DNA from 3 places in the Mesorhizobium sp. CNPSo 4689 genome. Region 2 is predicted to be linked to each of the others. Evidence: predicted binding sites of a transcription regulator. Region 2 holds the regulator's gene; each other region holds the start of a gene.

Region 1 (4,505 bases), on a different contig from region 2:
CCCCAGTTGCGGTCGGTGGCTTCGGTGCGGTTCGCTTGAGCGCGCTGCCAGCCGGGCGTCGCATAGGTGTTGGAGAAGCTCCCCGCTTTCTCCTCGCCGATATTGTCAAAGCGCGAGGCGCCGTAAGGGTTCTGTCTTCCTGCCCCTTGGCCGCCACGTCCCGAGGCGAACGAGCCGCCGCCATAGGAATTGCCGTAGCCGCCGTAGGAGTTGCCGCTTTCGGCGACGTCGACATGGGCTTCCGGCAGTTCCTCGAGGAAGCGCGACGGGATGGTCGATTGCCAGAGGCCGTGGATGAGGCGGTTGGAGACGAACCAGATGTGCAGGTTCTTCTTGGCGCGCGTCAGGCCGACATAGGCAAGGCGCCGCTCTTCCTCCAGGCCGGAGCGGCCACCCTCATCCAGCGCGCGCTGATGCGGGAACAGACCGTCCTCCCAGCCGGGCAGGAAGACGGTTTGGAATTCGAGACCCTTGGCCGAATGCAGCGTCATGATGTTGACGGCGTCGAGTTCGGCATTCTGCTCGGCGTCCATGACCAGCGCGACATGTTCGAGGAAGGAGCGCAGCGATTCATACTCCTCCATGGAGCGGATCAGCTCCTTCAAATTCTCCAGACGGCCTGGTGCTTCCACCGAGCGGTCGTTTTTCCACATGTCGGTGTAGCCGCTCTCTTCCAGTATGGTCTCGGCGAGTTCGGTGTGCGGCGTGGTTTCCAGCGCCTTCTGCCAGCGCTCGAAATTGGCTGCGACTTCGCGCAGTGCGGCGCGCGGCTTCGGCTTCAGCTCATCACTCTCCGCGAGCTTGGCGGCGGCCTCCAGCATCGGAATGCGCAGCGCGCGGGCCGTGTCGTGGATCTGGCGGATGGTGGCTTCGCCGAGGCCGCGCTTCGGCACGTTGACGATGCGCTCGAAGGCGAGGTCGTCGGCGCCTTGCGCGACAACGCGGAAGAAAGCCATGGCATCGCGGATTTCGAGGCGTTCGTAGAAGCGCGGGCCGCCGATGACGCGGTGGTTGAGGCCGATCTCCATGAAGCGGTCCTCGAAGGCGCGCATCTGAAAGGAGGCGCGGACAAGAATGGCCATGTCGTTCAGATTGTGCTTCTGGCGCTGGTAGGCCTCGATGGTCTCGCCGACGGCGCGCGCCTCTTCCCCGGAATCCCAGGCAGCATGGACATGCACCTTGTCGTCCTCGGGCTCGTCGCGGTCGGTGAACAGTGTCTTGCCGAAGCGGCCCTCATTGTGGGCGATGAGATGTGAGGCGGCGCCAAGGATGTGCGCCGTCGAGCGGTAGTTGCGCTCCAGCCGGATGATGGTGGCGCCGGGAAAATCCTTGTCGAAGCGCAGGATGTTGTCGACCTCGGCGCCGCGCCAGCCATAGATGGATTGGTCGTCATCGCCGACGCAGCAGATGTTTACGGTGGCGCGGGTTTCGGTCGAAGAGCGCCCGATCTCCCCCCTTGAGGGGGAGATGTCGGCGGAGCCGACAGAGGGGGGTGGTGCCCCACCGGCCTGTCGGCGTGAGGCGCCCCCCTCTGTCCTGCCGGACATCTCCCCCTCAAGGGGGGAGATCGGCTTGCCTTCCGGCCGCTGCGCCAGCAGGCGCAGCCACATGTATTGCGCGGTGTTGGTGTCCTGGTATTCGTCGACGAGGATGTATTTGAAGCGCTTGTGGTATTCCTTCAGCACATCCGGATAGGCGCGGAAGATGCGGATCGGGTGGCAGAGCAGATCGCCGAAGTCGCAGGCGTTCAGCGTCTGCAGCCGCTCCTGATAGGCTTTGTAGAGTTCGCGGCCCTTGCCGTTGGCGAAGCTGCGCGCGTCGCCCTCAGGGATGTCGGCGGGGCCTAAGCCCTTGTTCTTCCAGCCGTCGATCATCTGGGCGAACTGCTTGGCCGGCCAGCGCTTGTCGTCCAGCCCTTCGGCCTGGATGATCTGCTTGATCAGGCGCACGACATCGTCGGTGTCGAGGATGGTGAAATCGGATTTGAGCCCGGCAAGCTCGGCATGGCGGCGCAGCAGTTTGACGCCGATCGAGTGGAACGTGCCGAGCCAGGGCATGCCCTCGACATTGCCTTCGCCGATCAGGATGCCGATGCGCTGCTTCATCTCGCGCGCGGCCTTGTTGGTGAAGGTGACGGCAAGGATCTGCGACGGGAAGGCCTTGCCGGTGGCGAGGATGTGGGCGATGCGGGTGGTGAGCACGCGGGTCTTGCCGGTGCCGGCGCCGGCCAGCACCAGGACCGGGCCTTCGGTGGTTTCCACCGCCAGCCGCTGCTCGGGGTTCAACCCTTTCAGATAGTCGGGTGCGTTGTTGTGGCCGCTGCGGGCGGCCATGGCGCGCGCGGCGATGCCGGACGGGGCCGTGGGCCGCGCATTCGGTTCGTCAAAAAAGGGCATGTCTTCCGAAAAGCCGGACATCGCCCCCGAATGTAGTGATTCGGCAGCGAAAGGCCAGAAGTGTCTCCGTTTTGTTCTCGTTTGTCAGCGCAATTGCCGGGCGCCGTGCGAATATTGTCGCCCCGGCGCCCGACAATGCGTTCAAAAGCCCGTCCGTCAGCCTTTACCGGGCGGCCGCCCGCATCCGCTCGCCGATCTTGTCCGCCACATAGCCGGCATCGCGAGCCGCACCATGGATCATGGTGGACGAGGTCGAATGCTGGAAATGCAGGCCGCAGACATAGAGGCCGGGTTCGCCCTCCACCGTGCCGCGATACTGCTTCACCCGGCCGCTGTCGTCGAAGATCGGCAGCTTGATCCAATCCAGCCCGGCCCGGAAACCGGTGCACCAGATGACGTTCGAAACGTCGAGAAGCTGACCGTCGTCGAACAGCGGCTTGCCGTCCCGGGCGCCAACAACGCGGGAGACCCGGCGGACGCCGGCGGCATCCAGAGATTGCTGCTTGACCCGGATCAGCGGCAGGCCATGCGACAGCTGCTGCGGCTTGGCCTTTCGGCCCATCGGTGTGTCGACCGTGAGCAGGCGGTGGAAAACGATGCGGAGGACGATCGGCAGCACCAGACGCATGGCGAAATAGCCATTGTAGGCGACGGGGATGTGGCCGGGATGCCGGCCAGCCAGCCAGACCTGATGCGTAGCCGCGAGATCCATAGCGATTTCCGCACCGGAATTGCTGGCACCAACCAGCAGCACGCTGCCCGGATTGAGCTGCCCAGGGTTCTTGTAGACGCCCGAGTGAAATTGCCGGATCGACGGATCGAGAGACGCCGCGAAATCCGGGATCTTCGGCTTCTGGTAGCTCGAGGCCGCGGCCACGACGTGGCTGGCGACGTACCGGGTCTGGCCGGCAGTGACGATGTAGCGGTCGCCGGAACGGGTTACCTCGTCGACCTTGACGCCGGTGCGCACCGGCAGGGAAAACTTCTTCGCATAGTCTTCCAGATAGTCGGCCATGTCGTCCTTGGTCGGGAAGGAATAGCGGGCAGCGGGGAAGGGCATGCCGGCCAGCCTGTCAAAGCGTGCCGGCGTGAACAGGCGCAGCGAATCCCAGCGCGAACGCCAGACGTCGCCGACGCGCTCGCGTGCCTCCAGGATGACGAACTTCACGCCCTTGCGGGCAAGGTGATAGCCGACGGACAGGCCATTCTGGCCGGCGCCGATGACGACGACGTCGACATGCTCTTCCCTGAGCGCGGGACGCCTTTCGTCGCCTGATGGCGCCTGGCTGCCCGCTGCCTGCAGCGTACCGGCCTCCAGTTGCATGAATGCCGCGCCTTGTTCCAGCAAGGAACCGGCGCGCGCCCTGGTCTCGGTGATGCCGACGCGGCCGTGCGGTTTCAGTACGGGGCTTGAGGTCGGACGAGGTGTCGAAATCTGGTTCATGATCGCTCCATGCGGTTTTCGTCAGCCATGGAGCGAAAATAGCGATCCGGCGCGGCGGCGCTTCGGGGAGATACCTCACGACGGAAAAGAAGCGGCATGGGGATTTTCCCCCATGCCCCCCACGCGATCTCTCGGATCGTCGTAAACGCGATCCTCGGATCGTCGTGCAAGCGATCTTTCGGATGCTAGAACAGGCCGTTCTGGAAGGCGTAGGCTGTCGCGGCGGCGCGCGAGTTGACCGCCAGCTTGTCGAAGATGTTGCTGAGATGCCGGTCGACGGTCTTTTCGCTGAGGCCGAGGTCTGTCGCGATCAGCCTGTTTGTCTTGCCTGTGGCGACAAGGCCGAGGACCTCGATCTCGCGCCGCGTCAAGCCATGCGAGGGTGTAGAAGCCGGCTGAATCAACTGATCGACGCGGGCGAGGTCGGGTGCCGCGCCCAGCGCGGTGAAAATCGACCTGGCGGCCTCGAATTCCAGTTCAGCTCCGTCCTCGTCGCCAAGCATGCGGCAGGCTTGGCCGGCCAGCACGCGAAGCCGGGCTTCCAGATAGGGAGCGCCGGCGCGCTGCCAGGTCGTCAGCGCGGCGCGGAAATGGCCAAGCGCTGCCGCGGAATCACCTCCAGCCATCTCGATCTGGCCTTTCGCCTGCGCGGCCATTGCGGCCAG
Region 2 (4,505 bases):
TTTCCGGCATCGTCGTCGCCGCCGAACGCAGCTTCATCATGCTGGCGGTGATGCTGGTCGCCGTGCTGTTCGACCGCGCGCGGCGCTGACCATGCGTAACCTGGCGATCTCGGCCATCGCCGTCATCCTGGTGTCGCCGCACGAAGTGGTCGGCCCGAGCTTCCAGATGTCGTTTGCGGCAACCGCGGCCCTTGTCGGCGCCTATGCCGGCTGGTCGGACTACCGCGCCGGCAGGGCGACATCGCCGCCGCCAAGGCGATCGCCGCTCGCCTTCGTCACGCGAAAATTCCTGCTCGGCATGGGCGGTCTCGCCATGACCTCCATCATCGCTGGCGGTGCGACAGCGCTCTTCGCCATCTGGCATTTTCAGCGCGTGTCGCCGCTCAGCCTGTTTGCCAACCTGGCCGTCATGCCGATTGTCTCGGTCGTCATGCTGTTGGCCGTAATCAGCGCGCTGCTGATGCCTTTCGGGCTCGATTGGCCCTCCCTCTATCTGATGGGCAAAGGGCTGACGGCGATGATCGCGATCTCGGAATGGATTTCCGAGCGCTCGCCGGTCGATGCCGTCGGGTTGATCTCCATTCAGTCGGTGCTGCTGGTGACCATCGCGCTGGTCATCGCCACCATGGCGACGACATGGCTCAGGCTGGCAGCCGTTCCATTCGCGCTCGCCGGCCTGCTGACGGTCTCCGACACCCGCACGCCGGATGTCCTGATCTCGGAGGATGCGCATCTGGTGGTCATGCCGATCGGCGGGGGGGACTCGCCATCAACCGGGTGCGATCGAACGAGTTCACCACCGACAACTGGAAACGGGCACTGAAAGCCGAAACCATTGTCGTACCGGAGACCTTCGAGAAGGGAGACGCGCGGTTCGACATGGATCCGGCCGACCTGCCGCCGGGCTCGCCCTTCTACTGCAGCGCCGGTCTGTGCCTCGCACGGCATCCGTCCGGCGCCATCATCGCGTATGCAGAAGACCGCAAGGACGCGTGGAGAGCGTGTGCTTTCGCGACCCTGATCATCGTCAACGACGCCACCGCCTACGACCCTTGCCGCAATCCGCTTGTCCTTGTCGTCAAGAAACGGCAGCTTGCCCGCTTGGGCAGCGCCGCCGTCTTCTTCGACCAGCAATCGGCAATCGCGCCAGCGGAGATAGACTTCGCGATCGAGCAGCCGTACCGGCCCTGGCACGAGCAGCGCAGATTTTCGCGCGAGGCGAGGGGCCTGCCGTCTTACAAGAGACCCGAAAGGCAGGCCAGCAAACCGCCGCCAAAACAATCACCGCCGCCTCAGTAGCGCCGGATCAAGCCAACCAACTTGCCCTGCACCTTGACCCGGTCGGGCCCGAAGATGCGGGTTTCATAGGCCGGGTTTGCGGCTTCCAGCGCGATCGAAGCGCCCTTGCGGCGGAAGCGCTTCAGCGTCGCTTCCTCCTCGTCGACCAGTGCCACGACGATCTCGCCCGGGCTCGCCGTATCGGCATTGCGGATGATGACCGTATCGCCGTCGAAAATCCCGGCCTCGATCATCGAATCGCCCTTGACCTCCAGCGCGTAGTGCTCGCCGCCCATGATCATGTCCGGCGGCACCGAGATCGAGTGCGTCTGATGCTGGATGGCGTCGATCGGCACACCGGCCGCGATCCGGCCCATCACCGGGATGGACACTGCCGCGACCGCATCGTCGTCGTTGCCCGCCTGGGGCGTGCGCGACGATGCCATCGGCTTGATCTGCCGCCCGAGACCGCCCTGCCCAAGACTGCCCTGAATGACGCTCGGCGAGAACTTTTTCGCCGCATTGAGGCCGGGAGCGATCGAATCGGGTAGGCGCAGCACTTCGAGAGCGCGCGCCCGGTTGGGTAGCCGACGAATGAAACCGCGCTCCTCCAGCGCCGTGATCAGCCGGTGGATGCCCGACTTCGAGGCAAGGTCGAGCGCCTCCTTCATCTCGTCGAAGGATGGTGGAATACCACTTTCCTTCAGCCGCTCATGGATGAACATCAGCAGTTCATGTTGTTTGCGTGTCAGCATCGCGGCCCCCAACGGAATCAGAAAAACAAAACCAGAACAAACACTATCTGTTCCATTTGTGTTCCGCAACCGTTTAAAGTTTAATGAATGGCTTAAGGTGCCCGAAACGATGTTGTGGTCGACAGAGAATGTCAAACTCCCTCAGAGTCCGGCTTCATCGCATTGATTTTGTTTTCTTTTATGGCCTCAGCCCGACTTGGAAGGCTCCAGTACCGGCAATCATTTGGCGCAGACATTCCCGGGTCGGGCTGTGTTCGACCATCCAGCCCGCTCGATGCACCGTGAACGAAACGAACTCAAAATGCCAACTTTGAGCAAAGGTCGAGGGGTTGTCGTTGGGCCGACAAGTCATCAAGGCAGGTTCTTGCAGTGCGATGGCGAGTGATGAGAGAAAGTACCGATCGGCCTGTGTGTCGTCATTGCGTGCCGGTGTCCTGCAGAGGGGAGCAGACATATCATGACCGCAGTTCCTGATCTTGCGGCCGTCGAGGCGATGGACGCCGCGGATCCACTGCGCTCGCTGCGCGACCGCTTCATCCTGCCCAAAGGGGTGATCTATCTCGACGGCAATTCGCTGGGCGCTGCCTCGCATGCCGCTTTCGACGCGCTGCGCAAGGCGGCGACCGAAGAATGGGCGCAGGACCTCATCCGCGCATGGAACACGGCCGGCTGGTTCGACATGCCGCTCGAACTCGGCGACCAGCTGGGGCGCCTGATCGGCGCAGCGTCCGGCCAAACGGTGGTCTGCGACACCACCTCGATCAACATCTACAAGGTTCTGCACGCCGCAATGGCCATGCGGCCGGATCGGCCCGTCATCGTCGCCGAAGGCGACAGCTTTCCGACCGACCTCTACATGGCTGAAGGCGTGGCCTCGACCCGAAAGAACACCGTTCTCCGCCTCGCTGGCGTCGACGCGCCGACGATCGAGGAGCTGATCGACGAAAATGTCGCCGTGGTGCTGGTCAACCACGTCAACTACAAGTCAGGCGAACTGCGAGACATGACCGCGCTGACGCGCATCGCCCATGACGCGGGGGCGCTGATCGTCTGGGATCTCTGCCACACCGCGGGCGCCATGCCGGTCGAACTGGATAAGGCCAATGCCGACTTCGCGGTCGGCTGCACTTACAAATATCTGAACGGCGGTCCGGGTTCTCCGGCCTTCATCTACGCGGCCGAGCGCCATCATGCCGATGTGCAGCAGCCGCTCAGCGGATGGTGGAGCCACGCACGGCCCTTCGCTTTCGAGCAATCCTACGCAGCCGGCACCGGCATCCGCCGTTTTCTGTGCGGCACACAGCCGGTCCTGTCGATGCGCACGCTGAAGGGCGCACTCGCCATCTGGGACGATGTCGACATGGCGGCCGTGAGAAAGAAGAGCATCGCCCAGGCCGATCTGTTCATCGAACTCGTCGAGGCAAAATGCGGTGCCTACGGTCTCACGCTCGAAAGCACCCGTGACAGCGCCAGGCGCGGCAGCCAGATTTCATTCATGCACGAGCACGGCTACCAGATCATGCGGGCGCTTATCGAACGTGGCGTGATCGGCGATTTCCGGGCGCCGTCGACCATACGCTTTGGCTTCACCCCGCTCTATGTCGGCTACGCCGATGTGTGGCACGCTGTCGAAGTTCTGGCAGACATCCTGCGCAGCGGCGCCTGGAAGGACGCACGTTTCGCTGTCAAGACAGCGGTCACCTGAGCGGCAAGGAGAGCAGGGGGAGGGCATAGGTGCTCGAACATCGTATTTCCGACTGGAACAACGCCTATACGAACGGCGCCAACATCGCTGGCGGCGATCGCTGGCCGGCCGCTTGGGTCGAGCCCGCGCGGGCCTTTCGCGACGCTCTTTCGGCCGAGGGCAGGGCGCGGCTCGACATCGTCTACGGCGATAGACCGCGCAACCGGCTCGATCTTTTCCTGCCGGGCACCTCACCCAACGGGCTCGTTGTGTTCGTGCACGGCGGCTATTGGAAAGCGTTCGACAAGAGTTTCTGGTCGCATCTTGCCGCTGGGCCGATAGGCCAAGGCGATGCCTTCCTACACGCCATGTCCCGAGATACGCATCGCCGGCATCGTCAGGGAGGTCGGCGCGGCGATCGGCAAGGCGGCGGCGCTGGTCGACGGGCCGCTGATGCTGATCGGACATTCCGCCGGCGGCCATCTCGCCAGCCGGATGGCGAGCGCAACCACGCCTCTGTCGCCCGGAGTGACGGGGCGCATACGCCATGTCGTGTCGATCTCGGGTGTGCACGACCTGCGCCCGCTCATGCGCACCGCCATGAACGAGACGCTGGCGATCGACGATGCCGAAGCGCTGACCGAAAGCCCGGCCCTTCTGCGCCCGATGGACAATGCACGCCTGACCTGCTGGGTCGGCGGTGGCGAGCGCGCCGAGTTCCTGCGTCAGAGCGCTCTGCTGGCCAACATCTGGACCGGCCTCGGCGCTGCGACCAGCTCGGTGGTCGA
Region 3 (4,505 bases), on a different contig from region 2:
CCTTTCGGCCGACGGTTTCTGGAATTCCTTCTTCGCCATAGTCGTGGCGGCGCCGGCGCTGATCGTCGGCTGGGTCGGCATCGCCAACGAGATCGGTGACCCGAACGCATTCGCCGGACGCTTCAGCATGCTTCTGCGGCTGGCGACGGTCGACATCGGCTCCTGGGTGCTGCCGCTGGTCGGCCTGGCGCTGGTCGCGCCGCGCCTCGGCCTTGGCGGCCGCTTCGTCCACTATGTCGTCGCCAGCAACTGGGCATCGGCGATCGTCGCCTGGCTGATGCTGCCGTCGGCGCTGATCAGGCTTTTCCTGCCGTCGACCGACGAAGTTTCGGGGCTGGTGTCGCTGGTTTTGTTTGCGCTGTCGATGGTGCTGACCTGGCGCATGACCAATGCCGTCATCGGCAGGGGCGCGGCAGTCGGCACGGCTGTCTTTGCCGGCATGTTCGTGGCGTCGCTGGCCGTGTTGTTCGGGCTGCAGGCGCTGCTCGGCATCACCATACCGACCAGCATCGAGAGCTGATCTTTCTGAACCGAAACGCTGGTCGAGCCTACCGGGCTTCTGCGAACGTCTGCGGATAGTCGACGCCGATCAGGAAAAGCCCGTCGGGCGGCGCCACCTGGCCGCAGGCGGCGCGGTCGTGCGCGTCGAGCGCTGCCTTGAGGTCGGCGGCGCGCCAACTGCCGTCGCCGACGCGCTTGAGCGAGCCGACCATCGAGCGCACCTGGTTGTGCAGGAAGGAGCGCGCCGAGGCCCTGACCTCGATCAAATCGCCCTCCCGGCTGACGTCAAGACGATCGAGCGTTCTGAGCGGGCTGTCGGCCTGGCACTGCGTCGAGCGGAAGGTGGTGAAATCATGCCGCCCGAGCAGCAGCTTGGCCGCCTCGTGCATGGCGGCGGCGTCGAGCCGCTTCGGCACCCACCAGACCTTGCCCTTTTCCAGCGCCGAGGGTGCGCGCCGGTTGAGGATGCGGTAGAGATAGTGGCGGCCGGTGGCCGAGAAGCGCGCGTCGAAGCCGTCAGGGACGGCCGCTGCCTTGAGAAGGGCTATGCGGGCGCCCGCCATTTGCAGATGGGCGTTGACGGCGTCGCGCACCTTGTCGCCGGGCCACGCCTTGGCGAGGTCGACATGCGCCACCTGGGCGGTCGCATGCACGCCGGCATCGGTGCGGCCGGCGGCACGCAACCTGACCTCTTCGCCGCAGAATCTTTCGATCGCCTGTTCGATCGCCTGCTGCACCGAAGGCTGATCCGCCTGCTGCTGCCAGCCGGCAAATTGGCTGCCGTCATATTCGATGTCGAGGCGAAAACGCGGCATATGCGAAGTGCACTCGCCGCTTAAGCGGCGAGTGCGGTAAAGGCCGAAGCGTAGACGAGCTTGCCCGCCTCAGGAGCGTCGCCCCAGGCCAGCGCCTGCAGCGCTTCGCCCTGATACTCGCTTTCGAAGTTTTCGGCGCGGGCGTGGGTGTAGCCGAAGCGGCCGTAATAGGCCGGATCGCCGAGCACCACAGCCAGGCTCTCGCCGGCGTCCTTGAGGCGGATATGCGCCTCGCGGATCAGCGCGCCGCCAATGCCCGAGCCATGGAAAGACGGTTCGACGGCCAGCGGCGCCAGCGCCACGGCCGGGAAGCTCTTGCCGCCGTTGCCCACGAAAAGCCTGGAAAACAGGATGTGGCCGACCACCTGGCCGTCCTCTTCCGCCACCAGTTCGACGACGGCATCGCCGCCGGTGACCAGCGCGTCGACCAGCCCGGCCTCCGCCTGCTGGCCGAATGCATGTTCCTCGACGAGGCGGATCGCCTCGCGATCCCGCGGCGTCGCCGCGCGTATCGACATCATGCTCATGAGAGTTTCGTTCCTTTTTCGATCTTGGCTCCGCGCAAAAACTCCTGCGCGGTGGTGGGCCTTCCGCCCGCCCGTTGCACTTCGACCAACCTGATTGCGCCTGACCCGCAGGCGACCGTCAGCCGGTCATCGAGAACTCCTCCCGACTCGCCGACGCCATCCGTAAGCGTCGAGCGAAGCAGTTTCAGCCGCTCCATGCGGCCGCCAATGTCGACCTCGCACCACGCGCCCGGAAAGGGCGAGAGGCCGCGAATGTGATTGTGGACTTCGCCGGCAGGCCGCGTCCAGTCTACGCGCGTCTCCGATTTATCGATCTTTTTGGCGTAGGTCACCCCCGCCGTCGCCTGTTGGGTAAATGTCAGACAATTTATCCCCAGCCGCGTCAATGCTTCCACGATCAGCGAAGCGCCCATGTCCATCAGCCGGTCATGCAACGCGCCGGCCGTCATATCGGGTGCGATGGCGCATTTTTCAACCATTGCCACCGGACCGGTATCGAGGCCTTCCTCCATCCGCATCACCATCATGCCGGTTTCGGCGTCGCCGGCCATGATGGCGCGCTGGATGGGAGCAGCACCCCGCCAGCGCGGCAGAAGCGACGCATGGCCGTTGAGGCAGCCGAGCCGGGTTGCCTCCAGAACCGCCTTCGGCAGCAGCAGCCCATAGGCGACGACCACTGCGACATCGGCGCGCAGGGCGGCGAATGCCTGCTGTTCCGCCTCGCCCTTCAGCGAGGTCGGCGTCCGCACCTCGATGCCCAGCCGCTCCGCCTCGCGCTGCACCGGCGACGGCGTCAGTTCCAGCCCGCGCCGGCCCGCGGCGCGGGGCGGCTGCGTGTAGACGGCTGCTATTTCGTGACCGGCCTCGGCGATCGCCCGCAGCGTTGGCACGGAAAACTCCGGCGTGCCCATGAAGATGACGCGAAGGGGCATGCCCCTATCCCACCATCTTGCCCGGCGCCTTGTCCTTGGCGAGCTTCTTGAACTTCTTCACCACCATGTCGCGCTTCAGCTTCGATATGTGGTCGATGAACAGCACGCCGTTGAGATGGTCGATCTCGTGCTGCAGGCAGGTCGCCATCAAGCCTTCGGCCTGCATCTCCTGCAGCTTGCCGTCGCGGTCGAGGTACTTCACCCGCACCGAGGCCGGGCGCTCGACCTCGGCATAATAGTCCGGGATCGACAGGCAGCCTTCCTCGTAGACCGAGCGCTGGTCGGAACTTTCGAGGATCTCCGGATTGATGAAGATATGCGGCGCCGGCGTGTCGTCTTCCTTGGCAAGGTCGATGACCAGCATGCGCAGCGGCTGGCCGATCTGAATTGCCGCGAGACCGATGCCGGGCGCGTCATACATGGTGTCCAGCATGTCGCCGGCCAGCTTGCGCAAGGGCGCGTCGACACGCTCGACCGGTTTGGAAACCTGGCGCAGGACGGGATCGGGAAGAATGATAAGCGGCTTGATCGACATGGCGTCTCACCTAAGACGTCACAGGAAAAGCGTCAACGGGGGCAATCGGAGGCCGTTCACGTTTTGATCTGTGCCGGCGGACCGAATCATCTATGCTGGCAACCATGAACGACCTGACCTCCATCCTTTCCGAACCCGTCGCCCGGCTCGGCGCTAGCACGTTCACGCTCGGCCATGCGCTGGCCTTCGGCACGGTGCTGTTTCTCGGCCTGTTCCTGTCGTTGATCGTCGCGCTGTGGCGGTCGGCCAGGGCGCGCGCGGTGGCGGCGGCGGAAGCCGCCGACCACGCCCGCGATGCCGAGGCGCGGATGGCCGGCATCCTGCAGAGCCAGGCCGAGATGCAGGGCCGCATGGGCGCGATCGCCGAAGTGTTCGGCGCGCGGCAGGCCGAACTCACCCAGTCGATCGGCCAGCGGCTTGATGCGATGACCGGGCGTCTTGGCCAGACCATGACCGAGCAGACCAAATCGACGCATGAGAGCCTTGCCAAATTGCAGGAGCGGCTGGCGGTGATCGATACGGCGCAAGGCAATATCCAGTCGCTCGCCGGCCAGGTGGTGCAATTGCAGGCGATCCTCTCCAACAAGCAGACGCGCGGCGCCTTCGGCCAGTCGCGCATGGAGGCGATCGTCGCCGACGGCCTGCCGCATGGCGCCTACGAATTCCAGGCCACCTTGTCGAACGGCAGCCGGCCCGACTGCCTGGTGAGGATGCCGAACGGCGCGCCTTCACTGGCCGTCGACGCAAAATTCCCGCTGGAGGCATGGAACGCCATCCGCGCCGCCGACGGCACCGACCTGCAGAAAGTCGCCGCACAGGCGTTCCGTCGCGACATCGAAATCCATGTCCGCGATATCGCCGAAAAATACCTGATCCAGGGCGAGACGCAGGACACCGCCTTCATGTTCGTGCCCTCGGAATCGGTGTTCGCCGAGATCCACGAGAATTTCGAGGCGGTGGTGCAGAAGGCGCACCGCGCCCGCGTCATCATCGTCTCGCCGTCGCTGCTGATGCTGTCGATCCAGGTCATCCAGGCGATCCTCAAGGATGCCCGCATGCGCGAGCAGGCGCATCTGATCCAGGGAGAGGTCATCAGGCTGATGGAGGACGTTGCGCGCGTCGACGAGCGGGTGCGCCGGCTGCAGACGCATTTCGGCCAGGCGACGAAGGACATCGACGACATCCTCGTTTCTAC

What was found. The regulator LexA, encoded in region 2, represses DNA repair genes until DNA is damaged. The targets are predictions, from matches to a motif close to TGTTCNNNNTGTGTTCNG.
Region 1: AC04SI_RS03915 (ATP-dependent helicase) is a predicted target of LexA. The motif match lies at 2,458-2,475, and genes of this name have one in related genera.
Region 3: AC04SI_RS16550 (DNA recombination protein RmuC) is a predicted target of LexA. The motif match lies at 3,364-3,381, and genes of this name have one in related genera.

Annotation. Positions count from the first base shown of each region.
Region 1 is NZ_JBWLUZ010000002.1:234,127-238,631, forward strand. It holds gene AC04SI_RS03915 (ATP-dependent helicase) at 1-2,417, opposite strand, end outside; gene AC04SI_RS03920 (flavin-containing monooxygenase) at 2,560-3,840, opposite strand; gene AC04SI_RS03925 (LuxR C-terminal-related transcriptional regulator) at 4,026-4,505, opposite strand, start outside.
Region 2 is NZ_JBWLUZ010000025.1:13,516-18,020, reverse strand. It holds partial or broken gene AC04SI_RS24585 (ComEC/Rec2 family competence protein) at 1-1,299, shown strand, start outside; gene lexA (transcriptional repressor LexA) at 1,293-2,033, opposite strand; gene kynU (kynureninase) at 2,491-3,738, shown strand; partial or broken gene AC04SI_RS24570 (alpha/beta hydrolase) at 3,768-4,505, shown strand, end outside.
Region 3 is NZ_JBWLUZ010000010.1:151,842-156,346, forward strand. It holds gene AC04SI_RS16525 (transporter) at 1-520, shown strand, start outside; gene truA (tRNA pseudouridine(38-40) synthase TruA) at 549-1,316, opposite strand; gene AC04SI_RS16535 (GNAT family N-acetyltransferase) at 1,337-1,843, opposite strand; gene fmt (methionyl-tRNA formyltransferase) at 1,840-2,775, opposite strand; gene def (peptide deformylase) at 2,780-3,310, opposite strand; gene AC04SI_RS16550 (DNA recombination protein RmuC) at 3,415-4,505, shown strand, end outside.